DNA from 2 places in the Mesobacillus sp. genome. Region 2 is predicted to be linked to the other one. Evidence: riboswitches for the same ligand, from Rfam matches in the RefSeq annotation. Region 2 holds a riboswitch; the other holds the start of a gene.
What was found. Region 2 has a riboswitch for S-adenosylmethionine ahead of AC3EBE_RS20295 (sugar ABC transporter substrate-binding protein). Riboswitches for the same ligand answer to the same signal wherever they lie in the genome.
Positions count from the first base shown of each region.

Region 1: another riboswitch for S-adenosylmethionine. It lies ahead of AC3EBE_RS03120 (trans-sulfuration enzyme family protein); the one in region 2 lies ahead of AC3EBE_RS20295 (sugar ABC transporter substrate-binding protein).

Region 1 is NZ_JBYNSB010000012.1:94,531-98,914, reverse strand. It holds gene AC3EBE_RS03130 (YitT family protein) at 1-526, opposite strand, end outside; gene AC3EBE_RS03125 (CBS domain-containing protein) at 1,189-2,478, shown strand; SAM riboswitch class I at 2,598-2,701, shown strand; gene AC3EBE_RS03120 (trans-sulfuration enzyme family protein) at 2,781-3,923, shown strand; gene AC3EBE_RS03115 (general stress protein) at 4,019-4,384, shown strand, end outside.
Region 2 is NZ_JBYNSB010000055.1:76,721-81,104, reverse strand. It holds gene AC3EBE_RS20300 (dynamin family protein) at 1-2,495, shown strand, start outside; SAM riboswitch class I at 2,694-2,802, shown strand; gene AC3EBE_RS20295 (sugar ABC transporter substrate-binding protein) at 2,911-4,011, shown strand; gene AC3EBE_RS20290 (sugar ABC transporter ATP-binding protein) at 4,325-4,384, shown strand, end outside.

The DNA of each region.
Region 1 (4,384 bases), on a different contig from region 2:
CCCAGCTGAACACGAGCAATGCGGCGAGGATAAAGATGAAAAAGTTCATCACCATGACGAGCTGGCCAACTGAAATAGTCCGGTTTTTGCTGACAAGGATTGCGACGATTTCCGTGCCATCCAAAGCTCCGCCAGCACGGATAACAAGGCCGACACCGGTGCCGAGGATGACCGCGCCAACAATCGTAGCCAGGAACAGATCGGTCGTAACCGGCTCAAAATGATGCAGGTATGCAGTAGCGGCAGATAAAACCACAACTCCGTACAATGTATTAAGCGTAAATTTCAAACCCATCCGTTTGTAGCCAATATACAAAAACGGCAGGTTCAATACAATCAGGAATATACTCATTGAGACACCTGTCAGTTCCGCGGCAATGATGGACAGACCGATGACTCCTCCGTCAAGAATCGCATTGGGAACCAAAAACATATCAAGCCCAAATGCTGCAATAATCGCGCCGATTGTTATCACGATCAGCCGCTGAATCTCTTTCGCCACACTTTTCTTCTTTGTTTTTGCCACAGTAAATCCAACCCTTTTCTATTAAAAATCAAACCATCAAATTTTGTACTATATATATTGTATCAAACTTTTTTAAAACTCAAGACAATCACCGTCCTGTTTGGGCTAATAGGAAAATATAACTTTTTTCAAATTTATAGGCTCTTTTCTAATACTTTGTTGCTATTCTATAAATTTTTGAAAGAAAACACTCATTTTCAAAAAGGTGAATATATGTTTTTTAAGAAAGGCTTTGTAATAAAAGGCTGTTGATTTCCGTTCCAGGCGCTTCGCTTTCCGCGGGGCCGGCGCTGAGCCTCCTCGCCGCCGTTGGCGTCTGCGGGGTCTCACCTGTCCGTCTAATCCCGCAGGACTCTGAAAAGCATCCTTGAATGGGCCCACGCACGATGGAAATGCGTTAGCATTTTCGGAGGAGTCTACGCGCCTTCCACTCCAATCAACAGGATCTAAATTCAATATTTATGAAGGAAACAATCTTTGCGAAAACAGCCAATTTATATTTTCCTAACGCATAAGTGCAACTTCGCCTCTGTCTTCGCCTTTAAGGGCTTGCCAATCGGCGAGTTTTCTGTATATTTTTAGATTATATAACCAGGATTAGAAAATAGGCATATTTGGGTATTGAGGAGAGAAAGATTCTACAGAAAACCGGAGGGACCATTTTGGCTAACGATACTCAAGTTAAATATAGATCAAATACTAGGCAGCAGGAATCTGGGCAGCGGAAGAAAAGAAAACCGCTGCAATCAGAAAATATCACTCAACAGAGCGCTGAAAAGGCGAAGCAGAATCCTAAGATGAAAAAAATCAAGGAAACTTCAAATCCGAAGGCGGAAACTGCCGGGACAAAAGCAGTCACCAAGCAGGCTAATCAAACCAACGAGACTAAGTCTGCAGATGACAAGTCACAGCAAAACGCTAAGCGAAATACCGGCCAATCCAAAAATAGCGGAACCGGAGAGCAAAACGGAAGCCGCAAAAACAGCAGCACAAAAATTGCATCAGAAAAAAATAATAGCGGACACCCCAACAAAACCGAGAACAAAAACAACAATGGAAACAAAAATCAAAGCAATAATAAGGACAATAAGCGGAAGAGTGCTAATGTACAAGATGCGAATGGGAAGCGGGATAACAGGGAATCAGTTCCTTCCAAACAAAATCAAAGCGGCCAACAAAAGAGTAACCCAAATAGCAAGCAGGACGCAGAAAACTCAAGCCAGGAGCATGAGGTGAACCATAAGGAGCAATCGGGACGGTTTGAGACCGCTTTTAACCGAATCCATAAAGCTTTAAGGGAAATGGTGAAGGAAACCGACAGCGATGCGTTTGTTGAGCTCCTGTACTCAGGCTATAAGAATCATTCATTAATCCGCAAATATAAAAGTGAGCTGCACCAGTTTGCGAAGCTGCGCAATGCGATTGTCCATGAGCGGGTGAATGCGGATTTCTATATCGCGGAACCGCATATCGAGGTCGTTGAACAGATTGAGGAAATCTGCCGCGAATTTGAAAAGCCGCAAACGGCCCTTTCAATCGCAACAAGCCCGGTATTCTACTATTATGAAGATGCGTATCTGAAAGATGTGCTGAAGGTAATCAACAAGTTTGATTTCACGAGATTCCCGGTTTATGACAAGGATGATAAATATGTCGCACTGCTAACTTCGACAGAAATCATCCAGTGGATGGCCAAGCATTTTTCAAGTGAAGTTATTCATTTTGAAGATGTCCGGATCAAGGACCTTCTGACGAAAGGGAAAAACTACTTTGTTACCTTCGTCAAAGAGGAAACCTCGCTCTATGAAATCGAGGAACTTTTTGAACGCTACCATACGAGAGGGAAGAAGCTGCAGGCAGTCATCATCACCGAAACAGGCGACCGCCACGGCACGCCAATCGGTGTCATCACGCCATGGGATCTGCTTGACAGCGAGCCTTCTGAAGACTGATTCGCACCAGAACAATCAATTGACGAGAGTCCTTTTTAGTTGATATACTTCAGCTATTAATAGGACTCTTTTCTTATGGCTGTTTTAAAAAATGCCCGTAATGAAGAGAGAAAAATATACTCTTATCCAGAGCGGCAGAGGGACAGGCCCTGTGAAGCCCGGCAACCTTCCTGTAAAGGGGAAAGGTGCTAATTCCTGAAGAGTCAACGTCTGAAGATGAGAGAGGATAGCCAAGCGCTAAAGCCTCTTCTTATTGGAAGAGGTTTTTCTTTTTTACAAATCATACAAAGCAGGTGGACAAATTGGCAGGCAAGTTCGAGACAGAAGTAGTTCATTCATTGCATAAAAAAACAGATGGCATCAAAAGCAAGGCAACGCCGATCTATCAAACTTCCGCATTTACGTTTAACAATCTCGATGAACTGGAGGGCTTTTACCAGGGAGAAGGCAATTATCTTTATTCACGTGTCGGCAATCCGAATACAGACGAACTGGGCCAGTCTGTAGCGGCGCTTGAGCAGGCACCGGACGGGGCAGCGGCATCTTCGGGTCTGGCCGCCATCCTTGCAGGCGTGCTGGCAGTCGCAAAGAACGGTGACCATATCGTTGCCGCGGCCGATTTGTATGGCGGCAGCTTTCATCTGTTAAAATCAGAGCTGCACAACTTCGGCATCGAAACAACATTTGTTCCTTTCACTGATTTGCAGAAAGTAGAAGCTGCAATCAAGGAAAATACGAAGCTGCTATACACGGAATCGATCACGAACCCTTTGCTGCGGGTTGAAGATCTTGAAGAGGTCATTTCGGTTGCAAAGAAACACAAGCTTGCTGTTCTTGTTGACAATACCTTTGCGACTCCTCTCCATCTTAAACCGTTCCTGCTGGGGGCTGACCTTGTCGTCCACAGCGCCACGAAGTATATCGGCGGCCATAGTGATGTGACTGCAGGTGTCGTCGTCGGCCGGAAGGACCTGATTGCTGAGGCGCGGTCGAGGATCGTGAACCTTGGAGCCAACCTCAGTCCTTTTGAGGCATGGCTGACGTGCCGCGGCTTGAAGACACTTGCACTAAGGATGAAGGCACAGTCCGAGAATGCCAGATTGCTCGCCGAAAAGCTTCGTGCAAATGACAAGGTTGCCAGGGTCTATTATCCTTTTGAAAAAGGGGAAAAAGGATTTGGCGCCATCGTCACGATTGAACTGGGACAAAATGTGGATACGGATTTATTTTTCAAATCGCTTGGCTGGGTGAAGATTGTTCCGACCCTTGCTGGAGTGGAAACAACAGTGTCCCATCCGCTGAAAACGTCTCATCGTGCTCTTCCGCCGGAGGCTCAGGCAGAACTTGGAATCACCTATGAAGTAGTGCGGATTTCTGTCGGGATCGAGCATGCAGAGGATATTATTGCCCAATTTGAGTCAGCTTTGGAAGCCTCTGTAAAATAAATAAAATAGCACTTGAAAACTGTTCGACATTATGTTTACGCCTCCTTCAGACGGGTATCTTTAAAGGGACTACTCGTCTAAAGGAGGCTTTTAATATGTATTATGAACATGAAAAACATCTAGTTGGAGTATACGATAATGAGCGTGAGGCAATCCAGGCTGTTGAGGACCTGAAAAGACAAGGCTACTCAACAGAAGACATCTCTGTTATCGGTAAAAACGATGAAGAAGTGGATCACATTAACGAAGCAACCGGTACGAAGACTGAGGAAGGTCTTGCTGCAGGTGCAGCAACAGGCGGCGTTCTAGGCGGCCTGACAGGTTTATTGGCTGGTATTGGTGCATTGGCGATTCCTGGAATCGGGCCAATCGTGGCAGCTGGTCCAATTGCTGCAACCCTTACAGGTGCGGCAGTCGGCGCAGGTGCAGGCGGTCTTGCTGGAGCACTGATTGGAATGGGT
Region 2 (4,384 bases):
GAGATGCCTTCCTTGAGCTTGGGCTTCTTTCATCTGCAGAAGATCTATATCTTTCCATCCAGACGGACAGCACAGTATTGAAAATCGAGAGCGGCCTGCAGCTGCTGTCTCTTTATATCGAGCAGGGCAGCCTTGAAAAAGCGGTGGCAATCATTAAGGAAACCGTCGTCCTTGACCCGGATTATCCAGGTGTGACAGAGATTGCGCGCGCCTTTTTTGAGGAGCACCAGGATTGGGATAACGCGGTTGAACTGGCTGTCAAAGAAGGTGTGCGGACAGGATCGCCGAAATGGTTCGACGTACTGAATCAATATGTAGTCCACGGCTATACTAAAGCATTTGAGCCAGCGTATTTCAGCACAGCTTTATCGGTGTTATTCCAGGCAGACCGTGGCCGTTTTGAGCAATTGGCTGTTTCATTATGGAATAGCTATAAAGGCCAAAGCACGTATATGACATGGCTGAGAGAGTTCAACCACTTATTCAGCGGCATGGACGGCAACAGGAGGGACGGCTGGAGCCAGCTGTCACCAGTTTATCAGGAAGCATATTTTGAACTAATCAATGGCGATCGTCTAATCAAAGAAATTTCTCCATTGATTCCTGAGCTTTTAACGAACTGGCTAAAAATCACGACACCGGCAAATAGCCTGGTGTCAGCATCATCCATCATTGCCTGGAATGAAGTCTTTCCATCGAAAATCAGCCCGTCTGCGATCCATGATGCAGAAAATCTGGTCCTGAATTCACGGGAATACAATAATGGCTATGAGGATAGCATGGAGTTATTTTCAGCTATCATCAAATGGGCTGAGGAGCATGAAATCGAAGTTGGAAACCGGATAAAATGGATGGTGCAGGAATTAAATGAATCAAATACCCACAACCTTCTTGTTGCTGGTGTATCAGGCAATGGCAAGTCATCCTTTGTCAATACGATCATTGGTGAAGAATTGATCAATGCCCCAACTGCAGCAGTAATCCAGTTCAAAGACCAAGAAAACACAGAAATCCATGAAATAACAGATACAGCCGTGCGTGAAATTCACGAAGTGGAGGATTTCCAGGAGTCAGTTGGAGTCCGCCGCCAGACGCATAAAAACGAGACGATTATTGACTTCAAAGCGCAATTCCCATTCTTGCGCGATCATGGCCTGGCTTTAATCGACACACCAGGAGTCAACCGCAATAACTATGACAAGCACCCGCTGTTCAATTATCTGAGGTATGCCGACAGCCTGCTGTTCGTGCTAAATGCAAATGATCCTTTTACAGAGAAGGAGAGGGAAATCCTTACGCAGATCTCCGAATATTTCCCGAACCTGCCGATCCACTTCCTGTTGAATAAAATGGATGTGATCTACAGCCAGCAGGAAGCGATTGAGGTATTTGACAATACATGGACTGAAATCAGCCAGTATTATCCTGAAGCGAAGATGTTCGCCTTCTCGGCTAATTATGATACCCAGCAGCAGCTCAAGGACTTCTCCGATTTTATAAAAACAAATAAAAATGCCATCGATTTTGAGGAAGAGCGCACAAGCAAGCTGCAATTCTTCGTCAGAAGGGCAATCACGTATCTTCTGGATAAGCGAATCGAAATCGAGAACAACCATATGGAATCAATCAGCTGGAATGAAGAAATGGTTGTGAAGCTGAATGGCGCAATCAATCAGCTTGGCGATATTGAGGAAGAAAAATCTCGCTCCATCAAAAAATCGTTCCGTAAAATCAAGGACGATACCCGTGCAGATATCATCGAGAAGGTTCCCGGAATTCTGCGGAGCTGCTCTGATTTAGTTACAGAGGAAAGTGATTTTGGAAAGCTGCACGATCAAATTGATGAAGAAATGAATAAAAGAATCCAGGAATATTTCGATGGAACCGTCCTGCCGAAGTTCCGCGAAACACTTGAGGACTGGATCCAATTTTCGAAGGATGAATTCGACCATAGCCAATCGTATTTGAACGAAATGGCAGAAGGTTTCAATGCAATGTATGGTGATGATCGCCTGCAGCTTGATTGCGACTTCAGGGTGCTTGATGACTGGCGCCGCGACGCCGACAGGATGACGAATGGCATCTTTTATGAAAAAGTAAACATCATGCACCGCTCAACACCGCAGCAGTTCTTCCTGAAAAGCGCCGGCAAGCTGCTCGGAGTGCTGCCGCAAAACAATACCATGCTGTATAATCGCTATAAAACCTACATTGAAACAGAAGATTACTATGATATCGGCGTCACAATCGCCAACAAATTCCTGCAGCAATTCGAGATTTTTGAAAAATCGATTGAACGCGATGTTAACCTGTTCTTCAAACATCCATTCATTGAGCTCGAGAAAGCCGTGGAAGAAGCAGAAAATGAAATTCAATACGGCAAGACTGAGCTTGAAAAATTAAGATTAAATCCTGAACTGTACCGTGACCCGCTGACACTGTTCGAAGTAAAGCTTCGGCAGTATGAGTGGATGACCGCCGCAGGCAGGGGATAATGAGGGAATGGAAGACTCCTATTTTGGGAGTCTTCTTTTTTATGAGGCCTATTTTGCATTGGGAAGTCCCTATTCGTGAGTATTATTTTCAAATAAAATAATTACATAAAATTTAATTTTCATAATAATATTGACAATATCATTATAGGAGATTAAAGTAAGTTTATCGATTTGCTCCGTTAACTTAATAAAGAAATTCTCTTATCAAGAGTGGCAGAGGGACTGGCCCTATGACGCCCGGCAACCGTTCCATTATGGAATTGGTGCTAAATCCTGCAAAACATTTATATGTTTTGAAAGATAAGAGAGGAAGAATCCGTTTGTACTTCTGCGTTGATGAAACCTCTCTTTTCTGGAGAGGTTTTTTTGTTTGTGTTTATCAAAAAGCAAATCAACACATAAGGGGGATCTAGACATGAAGAGAAATGGTGTAAAGAAAGTATTTTTAACAGCAATTGCGGCGGCGCTGCTTCTGACAGGCTGCGGCGGCGGAGAAACAAAGACCGCAAGCGGTCCGGTTGAAGGAGTGCCAGACCGGTTCGCAAAAGGGGAAGAAGTAAAAATCAAGGTCATCCGCAAAATCGGCGGGGATGATCATACTGCCCAATATCTTGCTGGTGCTAAGGCAGAAGGCGAAGCGCTCGGCTTCAAGGTGGACGTATTCACAGCAAATGGCGATACAGCGAAGTTCCATGATGCCATCAACCAGGCGCTTCAGCAGGACTACGATGGTTTCCTGATTTCACATGGTGACGATGCGGCAACGGTTGAAGACGTGAAAAAGCTAGCTGAAAAAGGAAAAAGCGTGGTCACATTTGACTCAAATCCAGATATATCTCAGGTGGAAGGTGTCACTCTAACTTCCCAGGATGATGAAGCACTTGCCAAGCTGGCACTTGATCAGCTTGTAAAAGAACAGAACGGCGAAGCCAATATTGTTTATCTATGGGTGGACGGTTTCCCGCCAATGGTTAGAAGAAACAAAGTTTATGAGGAAACATTGAAAGCAAATCCAGGCATCAAGGAAGTCGAGAGATTCGGAGTTGCCGCTGCAGATACAAGTGTCCAGACACAGAATGCTGTGGCAGCGATGCTGAACAAGCATCCAAAAGGTGAAATCGATGCGATTTTTGCAACATGGGACGCATTCGCAATCGGTGCTGCCCGTGCAATCAAGGAAGCAGGCCGCGATGAAGTCAAGATTTACGGAATTGACGTATCAAATGCTGACCTTCAGGAAATCCAGGGTGAAGGAAGCTCATGGAAATATACTGCTGCTGTTGATCCAAAGCTGATTGGTGCGGTAAATATGAGAATTCTTGCGAAAAAGCTTGCAGGTGAAGAAACACCAGCAACATACGATCTTGAAGCAGCATTGATTTCACAGGAAAAGCTTCAGGAGTCCAAAGAGAAGGTCAACATGGTGAACCTTGCAGACATCATCCCTGGCTGGGGCCAATCGGATGCGTTCGAAGAGGACTGGATGAAGAAATTGCGAGATCATTATAAAAAATAAGCCGTGTTCGTAAAAAAACGCAGCCGAATTATAAAACTGGTCTCACTTTAAAGGAAATCAGCCATTTTAACAGCAACTTTGCATCAGACAACAGCAGAAAATAAGAATTATCTGCGAGAAGATAATTATATCGACGAAAAATAAAATATATCGACGAAAAATAGAATATATCGGCGGAAAACACCAATATATCGACGAACTGGAAATTTCAAGCCGTTTTTTCCAGTCACTAAAAATCAAACCATCTCCTGCAGACACTCTCAGCCTAAGAGAGTGTCTGCTTTGCAGATTAATAGGGGGAGGCTGAAACAGGATGGCAGCTAAACAACTAGAGATGAGAGGAATCAGCATAGAGTTTCCCGGTGTGCGCGCA